Regions from separate parts of the Mesorhizobium sp. B283B1A genome, predicted to be linked through region 4. Evidence: predicted binding sites of a transcription regulator. Region 4 holds the regulator's gene; each other region holds the start of a gene.

Region 1 (3,935 bases), on a different contig from region 4:
GCTGGTCAAGCTTGTGCGCGTGGCGAAGGGCGATGCGGTGATCAAGGGCCAGCCGCTGCTGATCCTCGAAGCGATGAAGATGGAGCACACCATCGCCGCGCCGCATGACGGGCTGATCGCCGAGATCGCCACCGAAGGATCGCAGGTCACCGACGGTACCGTGCTGGTGCGGTTCGCCGAAGACAGCCATGGCTGGGCTGGTTCTGGTTGACTAAAAATAGCTATGTCGGCGGGCCAGCGCCCCCCTCTGTCCTGCCGGACATCTCCCCCACTTGGGGGGAGATCGAATGTCGCGTCGGCTTTCGCTAGCCGCCAACGCTGCAGGAAGAGCGCCGCCACCGAAGCTGCCAATCTCCCCCCTCGTGGGGGAGATGTCCGGCAGGACAGAGGGGGGCGCCGTAGAGTGCCGACCAAACGAAAATGGCCGGGCAAGCCCAGCCATTTCCAACAGCGAAATGATAGCGATTATTGCGCGATTGGCGCGTACTTGCCGTCGTGCCACTGGTTGATGTCGTAGCTGGCATTCTTGAGGTCGCCCTTCTCGTCGAAGGTGACATCGCCGACAACGGTGCTGATCGGCGTGCCGTTCTTCAGGGCTTCGGCAACCTTGGCCGGATCGTCGCTGCCGGCGCGCTTGATGCCTTCGGCGAACGCCTGGACCACGGCGTATGAGAACAGCGTGAAGCCCTCGGGCACGAAGCCGCCGGCCTTGATCTTCTCGACGGCCGCCTTGGCTTCCGGCTTTGCCTGAGGATCCGACGGGAACACGAACATGGTGCCCTCGCCCGCCGGGCCGGCAACCTGCCAGAATTCCGGCGAGGCAATGGAGTCCGGCATGATCAGCTGGAACTTCAGGTTCTGTTCGGCCGACTGACGCAGGATCAGGCCGGCTTCAGGATGATAGCCGCCGAAATAGACGACGTCGGCCTTCAGATCCTTGAGCTTGGTGACAAGGGCCGAATAATCCTTCTCGCCGGGATTGATGGCGTCATAGTAGACTTCCTTCAGGCCACCGGTGTTCATGGTTGCCCTGACCGCGTCGGCCACGCCCTGGCCGTAGGCACTCTTGTCGTGCAGGATGACGACGTTCTTTCCGGCGAACTTCTTGGCGATCCACGGCCCGATGAAGGCGCCCTGCGCGTCGTCACGCGTATAGAGACGCATGATCGTCGGCCAGCCGGCCTTGGCCGCGGCGTCGGTCAGTACCGGGTTCGAGGACGCCGGGCTCATCATCAGCGCGCCGGCTTCGGCATAGACGGCCGAGGCCGGAATGCTCGAGCCCGAACAGGCATGGCCATCGATGAACTTGACGCCATTGGCCACGATGCGGTTGGCGACCGACACGGCCTGCTTGGGATCGCATTGGTCGTCCTCGATGTCGAGCTTGATCATCGAGCCGTTGACACCGCCCGCGGCGTTGATGGCATCGGCGGCCGCCTGTGCGCCCTGCTTGAACTGATCGCCTATGGTGGCGAGCTGACCGGTCATCGGGCCGACCACCGAAACGGTGATGTCGTCGGCGAACGCGACCGGTGCGCTCATCATCAGGCCGAAAATGGCCGCGCTCAAAATACTCATTTTTTTCATGGTGATAGAACTCCTCCACTCACGCACGGCCGCCCGGCCGCGCTTCTTCCAGAGAGGCCGGACAATTTCATCCTTCATTGGGCCTGTCTAGGCGCATTGGCGCCGCTCGATTGGGCCTGGGGCCCCTCATCCACGCAAAAAGCCACGCCAGCCTTGTTTCGGCTGGTCGTGGCTTTTCGCTCGTCGAGCTGTTCCGCAAGTGCCCCCGCACCCCGAGCCCAACGCGCCTTCCCTGTCTTTCCAAGCCATGATCTTGGTCCGAAAACCGGATTCCTTATTTCGGGATCATGGTCGTTCGCACGGCTTGGACCTGCCCGGCCTGCCGCATTCTTGTGGTTGATGGCCTGTTGCCTGGCTGTCTGCGCAGCCTTGTCCCTGTTTGTGGCCCGACCGTCTTCGCGGTCTTGGCCGGGGCGTCCCGTCTGGTGGAACTCAGTGCATGGTCATCCATTCGCGAGCTTCGCGCAGCGCCTTGGCGATCTCGACCTTCGACATCGCCGCCGACAGTTCCGAGCGCAATTCCGCGGCGCGGGCCGAGCCCTTGATGGCGGCGATGTTGAACCATTTGTGGGCGGCGACGACGTCGGTCTCGCAATCGCGACCGGTCGCATACATCATGCCCAGTTCGAAAAGAATGTCGGCCTGGGCAGTTGCGCCGAAACCTGCTTCAAGCATTTCAAAACGTGCCATTTTAGTCCCCTGTCTGGCTCCTGAGAGCTGCCTCCGTTTGTCTCGTCCGGGCCGCTCTTTCGATGCTTTCGAGAATGCCGCGCAGGCTTGAATCCGTCGTTAAATGGCGTGCTTAATTTGAGGAAAACAAAGCTAAAACAAGAGGTAAACACGAAAATTCGTTAAGGATACGAAGCCAGCAATTCGGCTGGTTTTCGCAAATTTGACGAAAATTTTGAGAGTGGGAATCAACACTCCGCTAACCACGGCGGACAAAGCCAATTCCGTGATCGTTTCATTTCCTCACCGAGGAAGCACATTCAGACGCCTTTAAAATCCGAAACGCTTCCGCAACGGCACCGCTTTTGTTTTGATGGGAGCTGGATTAGCTTACGTTTGCGTAAGCGGCAGACCGGCGAGGCGGAGCATCCGGCCGGCTATCCTAAGGGAGGAAGAACATGTTTCGAAAAGTGAGCCTGGCCCTTGCAGCCACATTGATCATGGCGGGCGCGGCGTGGGCCGATCCGATCGAGGGCAACTGGAAGACGCAGGCCGGCGACACCGCGGCCATTGGAGGCGGCGGCTCGTTCTCCATCACGCTCAAATCCGGCAAATACGCCGGCAAGACCATTGGCTCCCTCAAGGCGGCCGGCGACAACAAGTACACCGGCAACATCACCGATCCGGCGAACGACAAGACCTATTCTGGCAAGGCGACATTGTCGGGCACCTCGCTCAAGATGAGCGGCTGCGTGCTCGGCGGACTGATCTGCAAGAGCCAGACCTGGCATAAGCTCTGATCGGCTGCAGCCTTGCGACATGACCACGGGGCTTTGACGGGCCCCGTTTTCGTTTCATCGAGACGCCGGGCTTCGGCGCTCGATGCCTTGCCGCTGTTGGCCGTCCTCAGCCCAGTCAGATCCCGTCAATCAATTTGAACCGCAGATGAACGCCGGTCTCAGAGCCGGTTCACAGGCGTCAGGGCATTCTCCGGCGTGTTGAAGGAGACACCACCGATGCTTGCTCGCCGCTTCACCATCGTCTGCCTGCTGATGAGCCTGTTTGGAATGTTCTTCGCCATTCTCGTCGCCGAAGCAGGCCGTCCGGCCCGCTCCTGGGACGAAGCCACCAGACTTTGCGGTCTCGCCTGCCCGACCAACCTTCGCCACTGAAACCAGAAAACCTCGAAAAGAAAAGCACAGACATCATGAACCGCATCGCCGCCAACGCCCTCAAAACCCTCCGGCTTCTGCCGCGGGCGGCGCTTATCCTGGTGCTCCTGGCCGCCCCGGTCCTGGCCGTGCCGATGATGCGCGCCGATGCCGGCTCGACCATCGAGGCTCCGGCGCTGAGAAAGTCAGGTGTCGGCTTCGTGCTGCTGGTCAGCCTGCAGCGTGGGTGAAGAAAAAACGGCGCTTTGGGCGCCTTCGACAGCGACACCCCTCCCAACCGCCTATCCAAGTCTCTATATTGAGCTATGGAAAAGCGAATCTACCCCCAGGCCATAGAATCAGTCGTCATGCCGGAGCCTTTTGGCCGGCAAAGCTTTGACCGGGCCGAGAAGGCCGTCGCGACGCTGCAGGCGCTTTACGACCGCAACACCAAGTTCCTGCGCGACTCCTTCACGGCTCTGGCCGCCGGCGCCGACGGCAGCAAGCGCTACCGGGCCTTCTATCCCG
Region 2 (3,935 bases), on a different contig from region 4:
CCGGCTTGCCGGTCGCCTGCGATATTCGCGCGGCGATGTCGGTCATGGTCAGCGCCTCGGGTCCGGTCATGTCGAGGCTCTCGCCTGCATGGCCGCCATCGCGCAGCAGCCGGAAGGCCACTTTGGCGATGTCCTCGACGTCGACCGGCGACAGCTCGGTGTCGCCGAGCGCGAGATAGAAGGCGCCCTCGGCGGCGATCGTCGGTGCGTCGCGCAGATAGACTTGCATGAACTGGCTCGGGCGCAGATGCGTCCACGCCATGCCGACCGCTTCAAGATAGCGCTCGACCTCCTCATGCATGCGCGTGAACCGGAACTTCGTCGCGTCGTAGCCGATGTTGGACTCCCTGCCGGAGAACTTCACCACATGCCCGACGCCGGCCGTTCTGCAGGCATCGATGAAACGACACTGCGTCTCGGTCATGTCGTCGCCCGCGGTCGAAATCATCAGCACGCGATCGACGCCGTCGAGCGCAGCGCCAAGCGTTTCCGCCCGGCGCATGTCGCCCTCGACCAGGTCGACGCCGGCCAGATCGCCCAGTCCTGAAGCCGATGCCCGGTTCCGATCGCGGACCAGCGCCCGCACCACATGCTTCTGCCGCGCGAACTCGCGCACGATCGCTTTTCCGTTCAGGCCCGTGGCACCCGTCACCAGGATCATCAGCTTTTCTCCGTCTTGATTGCCGCTGCTGCCATCCCGGCAACCGCAGCTTGAAGACGAAGAGACCAGGGCAAAGGATTCTGCCCAAACGTCTTTTTATCGATGCGAGGCTCAGCCGCCCGGGGCATAGCGGTTGACCACCATGCCGCAGGCATAGGCCTTCGAGCCGAGCAGCCGAAGGTTCCGGAAGCCGCCCTGGTCGAAGATGCGGCGGCCGGCGCCCAGCGCCGCCGGATTGACGAACAGCTGGAGCTCGTCGACCAGTCCCGCAGCGATCAGCGCGGAGGCGAAGCCGGCGCCCCCGAAGACGGCGATGTCGGCGCCCTCGCCCGCCTTCAGCGCCTTGACTTCGCGCGGCAGGTCGCCGCTCACCACCGTCGTGCGCTCCCACCGCGAGGTTTTCAGCCTGTCGGTGGGCACCACCTTGCGCCCCTCGACGATACGCTGGGCGAAGGCGTAGAACGGATCGGCCGGATGTTTCTTCGCCGCATTGCCCCAATGGGTGAGATAGCCCTCCTCGGCCATCTTGCGGCTGAGCAGGATGGTGTCGATACCGGCAAAGACGGTGTTGAAATCGCGCTTCAGCTCCTCGTCCCAGCCATTGTCGTCGCCCCACTCCCAGAGTTGCCAGCGATGATCCGCATTGGCGCCGACAAAACCATCGACCGAGATTTGCATCTGAAGGATCAGCTTTTTCATCATCGTCTCCGGTTGTGCCGATCGCGGCCGCCGCGTGCTCGGCCAGCCTTCGGCATTGATTGGTTTACATTTGGAACTATTGACGTTCGAGAAAAATGATGTCAATAGTAAAGTGATTTAAAAATGGAACCATAGAGATGTCGACGCGTGAAAGATCCGGGTGCCCGATCAACCTGTCGCTGGAACTGCTCGGCGACCGCTGGACGCTGCTCATCATCCGCGATCTGATCTTCGCCAGGAAAAAGCACTTTCGCGAGTTCCTGCAATCCGACGAAGGCATCTCCTCACGCACGCTGGCCGAGCGGTTGCAGACGCTGCAGGAGGAAGGCATCCTCACCCGCAGCGACGACCCGAGCCATGGGCTGAAGGCGATCTACCGGCTGACCGAGGCCGGCATCGATCTTTTGCCGGTGCTGGCCACGCTCGGCGCCTGGGGCAGCAAGCACCGCAAGGCCGACGATCATCTCGCCCGCATCGCCAACGAGTTGGCGGATGGCGGCGAGCCGGCGGTGGAACGGATGAAGGCGGCGCTGCGGGTGGAGCATATCGTTTAGGCGGATACGCAGTCTTCCCATGGCAAATGAATTGCCAGCCTCGGCTGCGCCCAGGGATGTTGATTAAGCTACGCCACGGCTTGACAGTCGTACATGATTTGTTCTCTATGTGTTCGCATCTATCAGCAACTGCGGATGAGCGGTCGGGATGGAAACGACAGCCACCATCCTGCATGCCGATCTCGATGCCTTCTATGCCTCGGTCGAGCAGTTGCTCGACCCGTCGCTACGCGGCAAGCCGATCGCGGTCGGCGGCGGTGTCGTGCTCGCCGCCTCCTATGAGGCGCGTGCCTTCGGCGTGCGCGGCGGCATGCCGGGGCGCAAGGCGCGCGAGCTCTGCCCGCAGCTGATCTTCGTCGGCGGCAATTTCAGCCACTACCAGCGGCTTGGCGACGCGGCGATCAAGGTGCTCGACGATTTTACGCCGCTGGTCGAGCGCATCTCCATCGACGAGGCCTTCGCCGATGTCGCCGGCTGCACGCACCTGTTCGGCTCACCGCAAGAGATCGCCGCAACCATCCGCCGCCGTGTGCGGGCCGAACTCGGTCTGCCGATCTCGATCGGCGTCGCGCGCACCAAGCATCTGGCCAAGATCGCCTCGCAGGTCGCCAAGCCCGACGGGCTGGTGGTGGTCGATCCCGGCACCGAGCTTTCCTTCCTGCGCGATCTGCCGGTCGGCCTGATGTGGGGTGTCGGCCCGGCGACAAGGGCGCGGCTGGCCGAAATCGGCATCGAGACCATAGGCCAGCTGGCCAGGACGCACAGCGGCGCGCTGACGCGGCTGCTCGGTCCCGCCGCCGGCGAAAAGCTCTCGGCTTTGTCGTGGAACCGCGACCCGAGGAAGCTGGAGACGAAGCGCCGGGCGCACTCGGCCGGCGCCCAGTCGGCACTTGGCCGCAAGCCAGCGGTGGCGCAGGTCATCGTGCCCACCTTGCTGCATCTGGCCGACCGCGTCGCCAGCCGGCTGCGCGCCAAGGCGCGGCCCGGCCGCACGGTGACCGTGCGTGTGCGCTTTGCCGATCTCAGCGCCGTCACCCGCTCGATCACGCTCGACCAGCCGATCTCGGCGACCACGATGCTGGCCGAAATCGCAGGCGATCTGGTGCGCGGCGTGCTCGCCGACAATCCGCATGAAAGAACGATCTCGCTGCTGGCGATCTCGGTCTCGCATCTCTGGGAAAGTGCCGAGCTGCAGCTCGAACTGCCGCTCGGCCTTGCCGACGAAAAGCACCGGCCGGGCACGGCAAAAGGTCTGGCGCGCTTCGGCGCCGACCGCGCCATCGACAATATCCGCGAGCGCTTCGGCAAACAGGCCGTCGGCTACGGCACGGTGGCGCTCGAAGCGGCGCGCTCGGTGCCCGACGAATTCAGGGAGCTGGCGGAAAAGGAACTGTGAGAACTACCTGCCGCTGCGCCAATAGCGATGCACCTTGACGCCGCTGGCGCTTTCCCCGTGCCAATTCTCGCAAGCGATGCCGTCCTTGTCGGCATCATGCGTCGGCCAATATCCGGGCTGCCCACTGCGCGCGGGGGCAAGACCGACGGCGCGAGCCGCTGCACAGTTCGGGAACGCGGCAAAGTGCCTGAGGGCGGAGAGCGGTGAGTCGATCTGGATGCCGACAAAGCCATAGGCGATGTAGCCGGACGACAGGATGAACGGCGCGAAAAGAGCAACCCATTTCAGCCTGCCAAGGCGATGAGATGCAGGCCAATACAAGAACGGCAGAAGCATTCCCGTCACGCCCTCCGGTCCCAGCACATCAATGCAGGCTATCTCGGGGCAGGCTATCTCGGGCCGGCCGCCATGACAATGATGCCGGACCTGCCGGGATCCAGATACGCCCGGACCCTCAGAGCTGCGCCGTGCCGAAAACCCGATCCCAGAATATCGACGTCACGCCGAAATTGGCGGTATCGTCGATGTGATGATGCACTGCGTGGCGGCGCTTGAGCGTGTAGAGATAACTGGGATGTCTGGGATGCCAATGATGGATCATGTGGTGGACGCTGATGTACCAGAG
Region 3 (3,935 bases), on a different contig from region 4:
TTTTGTCGTCGAACAGCGCGATGCCGGTGGTACCGAGATTGTTGCCCAGCACATAGAAGGATTTATCGGTCAGCGGATTGACGTTGGCGATCTCGGGATCGCCGATGACGATCTGGTAGAAAGCCGCGCTCGTGATGATCGTCTTGGGCTTGCCCTTGGCGACTTTGATCGACGCATTCTTGGTCGCCGAGACATAGACGATGTCATTGTCCGCCCTGGCCGCGCTGGCGAAGGCGAGCATCGCGCCCGCGGCCAGCGAAACCGCCATCGCCAGGGCGCGCACGAAGCACGTCCGGCCCGTCATTCCATATAGGGTACGCATCAGCATTGTCCCGTCCCACCCGGTCCCCACCGGCCTTTTACTTCTGGTCCCGCGCCGGAACCTGGTATTCCTCGGCCTTCGTGCCACGCGTCACGATGACCGTCTTGAATTTCGGCTTCTCCGGCTCCTTGGTCATGGCATCGAATAACGAGCCGGCCGTGGCCTGCGCCTTGGACGCCACCGATCCGCCAAAGGAGGAGATGGTGGTGACGCCGTTCTTGCCGTCGCCGCCTTCGCTGGCCGAGCGAAGCGACAGAGACAGCGTGCCGACGGTGCGGGCAAGCGCCACTTTCTGGGCGCCCTCGGTCGTCACCTCGAGAGTCACGGAATTGGCGATCTGCGGCGCTGTCTGGCGCTCGTCGGCGCCCTGGCCGACGCTCAGCACCTTGGCGTCGGCGACGACGATTTCGGAAGTGATGGTCGAACCGGCCGCCCCTTGCGCGTTCTTGGCGACCTCCTGGATTTCACCGGCATCGCGCGTCAGCACGACATCGACGCGGTCGCCCGGCGTGACGAAGCCGCCGACACCGGCGATCTCATCGGTGCGGATGGTGACCGCCCGCATCCCGGGCGTCAGCATGTTGGAAAGCGTCGCGCGGCCGTTCGGCCCCGATAGCTTGGTCAGCAGCACCGGCTCGTTGACCTCGATCGGCGACAGCACGACGCGGCCGCCTTCGCCGAGCAGCCCATCGATCGTGGCAAAGGCGCCTTGCGGCAGCGAATCCTGCGGCCAGGGAATTTCGATGAGCTTCGTGCGGTCGAGTTCCATGCCGTAGCGCAACGGAGCGTTGGCCACCACGATGGTCTTGAATTCGATCTTGGGCGGGGCCGGCGCGACGATCGAGGCTGTCTTCTCCTGGGCATCGGCCTGGCTTTTGACCCAGAAATCCGCGGCAAAGATCGAGATCGCGCCGAAAACGGCGGCGATACCGATCATCGTTATGGCCTTGCCCCTCACGCCCAAACCCCTGATGCCCGTAGTTTCTTGTTATGTTGGGCTCACGCTACGTGGCATTGTTAAAGAATCAGGAACGCAGAACGACGGCATTCGACCTATTTCCGCCCGCTTGGTTATCGAATGGTTTTAGGATAAGACGGGCCGGATCCCCGAACGTAACAGGAACCTCCGTCGCTTGGCGCTGAAAAGCGTGGCAGTATCGGCGGGTGATTCGCAGCACCGGACCTATGGCAGGCATGGACGACAACAACGACCTTTTCGGCGATCTGGACAAGCAACCGCAGCCGGTTCGCACACCCGCGCGCCCGGCGGATCCGCTGGTGCAGGCGGCGGCCAAGCGTCCGGCGGCAAGCCGCGACGGTTCGGAGGGCTACAGCGCCGCCGACATCGAGGTGCTCGAAGGCCTGGAGCCGGTGCGGCGCCGGCCGGGCATGTATATCGGCGGCACCGACGACAAGGCGATGCACCATCTGTTCGCCGAGGTCATCGACAATTCGATGGACGAAGCGGTTGCCGGCCACGCCACCTTTATCGATGTCGAGCTTTCGGCCGACGGCTATCTCTCCGTCACCGACAATGGCCGCGGCATTCCGGTCGATCCACACCCGAAGTTCAAGAAGCCGGCGCTCGAAGTGATCATGACGACGCTGCATTCGGGCGGCAAGTTCGATTCCAAGGTCTACGAGACTTCAGGCGGCCTGCACGGCGTCGGCGTGTCCGTGGTCAACGCGCTGTCGGACCATCTCGAGGTCGAAGTCGCGCGTGGCCGCCAGCTTTATCGGCAGAGATTCTCGCGCGGCGTCCCGGTCAGCGGCCTCGAGCATCTTGGCGAAGTCCACAACCGGCGCGGCACCAAGATCCGCTTCCACCCCGACGAGCAGATCTTCGGCAAGGGCGCCGCGTTCGAGCCGGCGCGGCTTTACCGCATGACGCGTTCGAAGGCCTATCTTTTCGGTGGTGTCGAGATCCGCTGGACCTGCGATCCGTCGCTGATCAAGGAAAAGGACCAGACGCCGGCCAAGGCGGAATTTCATTTTCCCGGTGGTTTGAAGGACTATCTCAAGGCATCGCTGGGCGACGATTTCCAGGTGACGCGTGAAATCTTCGCCGGTAAGAGCGACAAGCAAGGCGGCCATGGCTCGCTCGAATGGGCGGTGACCTGGTTCGGCGGCGACGGCTTCGTCAATTCTTACTGCAATACCATCCCGACCGGTGAAGGCGGCACGCACGAGGCCGGTTTCCGCAATGTGCTGACGCGGGGCCTGCGCGCCTATGCCGAGCTCGTCGGCAACAAGCGCGCCTCGATCGTCACCTCGGAAGACGTCATGATTTCGGCGGCGGGCATGCTGTCGGTGTTCATCCGCGAGCCGGAATTCGTCGGCCAGACCAAGGACAGGCTGGCGACAATCGAGGCCATTCGTATTGTCGAGACCGCGATCCGCGATCCATTCGACCATTGGCTGGCCGACAATCCGCAGGAAGCCTCCAAGCTGCTCGAATGGGTGATCGCGCGCGCCGACGAACGGGTGCGCCGGCGCCAGGAAAAGGAAGTGTCGCGCAAGAGCGCGGTGCGCAAGCTGCGCCTGCCAGGCAAGCTGGCCGACTGCACCCAGAACGCCGCCGCCGGTGCCGAACTCTTCATCGTCGAAGGTGACTCGGCCGGCGGCTCGGCCAAGCAGGCACGCGACCGCGCCAGCCAGGCGGTGCTGCCGCTGCGCGGCAAAATCCTCAACGTCGCCAGCGCCGGCAATGACAAGCTGGCCGCCAACCAGCAGATATCGGACCTGATCCAGGCGCTCGGCTGCGGCACGCGATCGAAGTACCGCGATGAGGATTTGCGCTACGACCGCGTCATCATCATGACCGACGCCGACGTCGACGGCGCCCACATCGCCTCGCTGCTGATCACCTTCTTCTACCAGGAGATGCCGGCGCTGGTGCGCGGTGGACACCTCTATCTGGCGGTGCCGCCGCTGTACTCGATCAGGCAAGGCGGCAAGGTCGCCTACGCCCGCGACGACGCCCACAAGGACGAACTGCTGCGCACCGAATTCACCGGGCGCGGCAAGGTCGAGCTTGGCCGCTTCAAGGGCCTGGGCGAGATGATGGCCGCGCAGCTCAAGGAGACGACGATGGACCCGAAAAAGCGGACGCTTCTGCGGGTCGACGTCATTGACGCCGAAGCCGCGACCAAGGACGCGGTCGACGCATTGATGGGCACCAAGCCCGAGGCCCGCTTCCGCTTCATCCAAGAACGTGCCGAATTTGCCGAGGCGGAAGTGCTGGATATCTAGCCGCCCACTGCTCTACCTTGTCCGTGCAGGTACGGAGACCAGCATGTGATCTGGGCGCGGCTGAAGGACTATTTCGACACCAATCTGGCCGGGCTGACGCAGCCGACGCGTTCGGACTGGATTTTCGCCCTGCGCACCGTGTCGGCCGGCCTGATCGCGCTTCTGGTCGCCTATGCGCTGAAGCTCGACCACCCGCAATGGGCGATGATGACGGTGTTCATCGTTGCCCAGCCGGTCGCCGGCATGGTGCTGGCAAAGGGCTTTTACAGGCTGCTCGGCACGCTTGTGGGCGGCGTCGCGGCGATCGGCATCACCACGGCGTTCGGCACCGGCCCCTGGTTGCTGGTGACAGCGCTCGCGG
Region 4 (3,935 bases):
CCGACGCAATCGCCTCTCGTGCCGGGTTCCGGCAACCAGCCCGCACCGGATATCCCCGCGCCAATTCCGTCGCCGGCCGGCAGGATCGTGCGTGTGCGTCGGCAACTCGGCCGGCTGTCATTGCCGCGCCTGCGCAACGGCATCACTGCGGCGGCGGAGCTGGAGCTTGACCGCGGCATTGGCTTCCTGCTTGTGCCGGTTTGCCTTGCAATCGGCGCGATCGGCTATTTTTCCCTGGCAGCCGAACCGGACTTCGCCAGGCCTGTCGCGGTGGTGGCCCTCATGGGCTTCCTGGCGATTGTCTCGCGCTCGTGGCCGAAAACCCATCTGTTCCTGACGGCGGCATTGCTGTGCGCGCTTGGCTTGCTCGCCGCCAAGGTCGAGACGTGGCGCACGGGAACCCAGATGCTGGGCTCGGAAATCTCGACGCAACTGAGCGGCCGCGTGGTCTCGATCGAAGAGATGGAGACCGGCCGCATCCGGCTTACCATCGACGTGACGTCGACCGCCCGGCCGAAACTGCGCTACGCGCCGGAAAGGGTCCGGCTTTCGACACGCAAGATACCGCCGGAAATGACCGCCGGCTCCCTTATTACCGGCTATGCCAAGCTGTTGCCGCCGACCGGTCCGGTGCGGCCGGACAGCTATGATTTCTCCTTCGACAGCTATTTCGCCGGCATCGGTGGCAGCGGGTTCTTTCTCGGCAATCCAAAAGTCGTTGCAGCCGACGACGCTGGCATGCCGCTGTCGGCCCGCCTTTCATCAGCGATAGAGAACGCCCGCGAAGCCATTGCCGACCATATCAGGGGCAGCGTCGGCGGCGCAGAAGGCGAGATCGCGGCGGCGTTGATCGTCGGCGTGCGCGCCGGCATCCCCGACGAAATCAACGAAGCGATGCGGCGCACCGGCATCTATCACATCATCTCCATTTCGGGACTGCACATGGCGCTGGTCGCCGGCACCATCATGGGACTGCTGCGCGGCGCCTTCGCGCTGTTCCCGGACTTTTCCGCGCGCCGGCCGGTGAAGAAATACGCGGCCGCGGCAGCACTTTTCTCGATCGCCGCCTATCTCGTCATCTCCGGCGTCGTCGTCGCCGCCGAGCGCAGCTTCATCATGCTGGCGGTGATGCTGATTGCCGTCCTGTTCGATCGCGCGGCGCTGACCATGCGCAATCTGGCGATCTCGGCGATCGCCGTCATCCTGGTCTCGCCGCATGAGGTGGTCGGCCCGAGCTTCCAGATGTCGTTCGCCGCGACCGCGGCCCTGGTTGGCGCCTATGCCGGCTGGGCGGATCACCGGGCGGGAAAGACCAGACCGCCGCCGCCGAAGCGCTCCTTGCCGGGTTTCCTGACGCGCAAATTCCTGCTGGCGACAGGCGGGCTGGCCATGACGTCGATCATCGCCGGCAGCGCCACGGCGCTGTTTGCCATCTGGCATTTCCAGCGGGTGTCGCCGCTCAGCCTGTTCGCCAATCTGGCCGTCATGCCGATCGTCTCACTCGTGATGTTCCTGGCCGTTGCCAGCGCGCTGCTGATGCCGTTCGGCCTGGACGCGCCATCCCTTTACCTGATGGGCAAGGGCCTGACCGCGATGATCGCCATTTCGGCGTGGATATCGGAACGCTCTCCGGTCGATGCGGTCGGGCTCATCTCACAGCAATCCGTTCTGCTGGTGGCAATTGCCCTGGTCATCGCGACGATGGCGACGACGTGGCTGCGGCTTGCAGCGCTTCCATTCGCGCTCGCCGGCTTGCTGGTGGTGTCCGACACGCGCACGCCGGATGTGCTGGTCTCGGAAGACGCGCGGCTGGTCGCGCTGCCGATCGGCGGTGGCGAACTCGCGGTCAGCCGGGCCCGGCCGAACGAATTCACCGTCGACAACTGGAAACGCGCGCTGAGATCCGAAACCATCATCCTGCCGGAGATGTTCGACAAGGCGGATGGACAATTCGATATTGCCGATGCCGTCAGCCTGCCGCCGGGAGCGCCGTTCTATTGCACCGACGGTGTCTGTCTCGCCAGGCACCCGTCCGGTGCGATCATAGCGCATGTCGAAGACCGCAAGGATACCTGGAAGGCCTGTGGCTTCGCCGACCTGATCATCGTCAATGACGCAACGGCCTACGACGCCTGCCACAATCCGCTGGTTCTCGTCGTCACCAAACGGCAGCTCGCCCGCAAGGGCAGCGCGGCCATCTTCTTCGACCGCCAATCTGCCACCGGTCCGCCGACCATCAGTTTCGCGGTGGACAGTCCGTATCGGCCCTGGCACGCGCAGCGAAAGTTTTCGCGCGAGGCGAGGGGCCTGCAGCCCTATCGCAAACCTGACAAGCCAAGTGCCGTGCCGGCTCAGTAGCGCCTGATCAGCCCAACGAGCTTGCCCTGCACTTTGACCCTGTCTGGCCCGAAGATGCGCGTCTCGTAGGCCGGATTGGCGGCTTCAAGCGCAATCGAGGCACCCTTGCGGCGGAACCGCTTCAGAGTCGCTTCCTCCTCGTCGACCAAGGCCACGACGATCTCGCCCGGGCTCGCCGTATCGGCGTTGCGGATAATGACAGTGTCGCCATCGAAGATGCCGGCCTCGATCATCGAGTCGCCCTTGACCTCCAGCGCATAGTGCTCGCCGCCCATGATCATGTCCGGCGGCACCGAGATAGTATGCGTCTGATGCTGGATGGCATCGATGGGCACACCGGCAGCGATGCGACCCATGACCGGGATGGACACCGCTGGAACCGCATCGTCGTCATTGCCGGCAGCGGCAAAGCGCGACGGTGCCGGCTTGATTTGGCGGCCGAGGCTGCCCTGACCGAGACCGCCTTGGCCGAGACTTCCCTGGATGACGCTTGGAGAGAATTTCTTCGCCGCGTTGAGGCCCGGCGCGATCGAATCGGGCAGCCGCAGCACTTCCAGCGCACGCGCCCGGTTGGGCAGCCGGCGAATGAAGCCGCGTTCCTCCAGCGCCGTGATCAAGCGATGGATCCCTGATTTGGAGGCGAGGTCGAGCGCCTCTTTCATCTCGTCGAAGGAGGGCGGAATACCGCTTTCCTTGAGCCGTTCATGAATGAACATCAAGAGTTCATGTTGCTTGCGTGTCAGCATGGCGGCCCCCAAGGCATCTGGACAAGGTTTTGATCCAGAATGGTTCTGATCCAGAATCGAAAAAACAAACCCAGAACAAACACTATCTGTTCCAGTTGTGTTCTGCAACCGTTTAAAGTTTAGTGAATTTGGTAAGAGGGCCGTAATCATTTGCAGGGCCGGACAGGCCGGAAATCGGGGATTTTCGCCCGTTGCCGCCCGTCGCCCGCATTGAAATGTCTTGGTTAATAGCCTGCGGCCAGTCTTGCGACATGGCTCGGCATCAGCGGACGGCTGACCCTGGCGAGGCCGATTTTCGCGCCTGCGATCGGCTTGCCTGCCGTGAACGAAACGAAATCAAAACGCCAACAATCGCCGGTTCGGAAGCAGCCAGCCGATCGCGGGCTTCGGCAATCTCGTCGAGCGTCGGACGATGCGGAGGCGCCGAGATCATCCGGCAACCGCTTTCAGGCTGCCGGCGCGCCCGACGTCCTTGTTCGCGTCGCCGTCCTCGGTGTGGACATAGACGTGCAGCGTATAGCCGATGTGGGCCGTCATCAGCGCTTTTGCCCGCTCGACGTCGCGATCCAGGGCGGCTTCCATGATTGCCGTGTGGTGCTCGATCGCCATCGCCTCGCGCAGCGCGTTCATAGCCTCCTCGTAGCCGTCCTTGAGGCCGGCCGCGGCCCGCAATGTCGGCGCCAGCCCAAGAAAGCGATGGTGCCGGCGCAGCTGATCCGAGATCGTCGAGCGAAACCGCAACAGCCAGCTGGACGTCGCCGCACTCAGCAACGACGCGTGAAAAGCCTCGTGGTTCTCGTCCCACTGATCGACGGCGGCATCCGAGGGGTC

What was found. The regulator LexA, encoded in region 4, represses DNA repair genes until DNA is damaged. The targets are predictions, from matches to a motif close to TGTTCNNNNTGTGTTCNG.
Region 1: the regulator LexA is predicted to act here: its motif matches at 2,400-2,417, upstream of LB577_RS21450 (sel1 repeat family protein).
Region 2: the regulator LexA is predicted to act here: its motif matches at 2,014-2,031, upstream of dinB (DNA polymerase IV).
Region 3: the regulator LexA is predicted to act here: its motif matches at 1,430-1,447, upstream of parE (DNA topoisomerase IV subunit B).

What each region holds. Positions count from the first base shown of each region.
Region 1 is NZ_JAIUIQ010000026.1:9,498-13,432, forward strand. Features, by position in the region: gene LB577_RS21440 (acetyl/propionyl/methylcrotonyl-CoA carboxylase subunit alpha) at 1-211, shown strand, start outside; gene LB577_RS21445 (branched-chain amino acid ABC transporter substrate-binding protein) at 466-1,587, opposite strand; gene LB577_RS21450 (sel1 repeat family protein) at 2,020-2,277, opposite strand; gene LB577_RS21455 (DUF2147 domain-containing protein) at 2,715-3,056, shown strand; gene LB577_RS21460 (hypothetical protein) at 3,273-3,428, shown strand; gene LB577_RS21465 (hypothetical protein) at 3,464-3,658, shown strand; gene LB577_RS21470 (AMP nucleosidase) at 3,776-3,935, shown strand, end outside.
Region 2 is NZ_JAIUIQ010000002.1:110,063-113,997, forward strand. Features, by position in the region: gene LB577_RS01915 (SDR family oxidoreductase) at 1-661, opposite strand, end outside; gene LB577_RS01920 (dihydrofolate reductase family protein) at 773-1,360, opposite strand; gene LB577_RS01925 (winged helix-turn-helix transcriptional regulator) at 1,498-1,914, shown strand; gene dinB (DNA polymerase IV) at 2,063-3,310, shown strand; gene LB577_RS01935 (excalibur calcium-binding domain-containing protein) at 3,314-3,646, opposite strand; gene LB577_RS01940 (sterol desaturase family protein) at 3,765-3,935, opposite strand, start outside.
Region 3 is NZ_JAIUIQ010000028.1:31,218-35,152, reverse strand. Features, by position in the region: gene LB577_RS22360 (type II and III secretion system protein family protein) at 1-328, opposite strand, end outside; gene cpaB (Flp pilus assembly protein CpaB) at 360-1,280, opposite strand; gene parE (DNA topoisomerase IV subunit B) at 1,517-3,574, shown strand; gene LB577_RS22345 (FUSC family protein) at 3,620-3,935, shown strand, end outside.
Region 4 is NZ_JAIUIQ010000018.1:72,802-76,736, reverse strand. Features, by position in the region: gene LB577_RS17260 (ComEC/Rec2 family competence protein) at 1-2,358, shown strand, start outside; gene lexA (transcriptional repressor LexA) at 2,352-3,104, opposite strand; gene LB577_RS17250 (GntR family transcriptional regulator) at 3,534-3,935, opposite strand, start outside.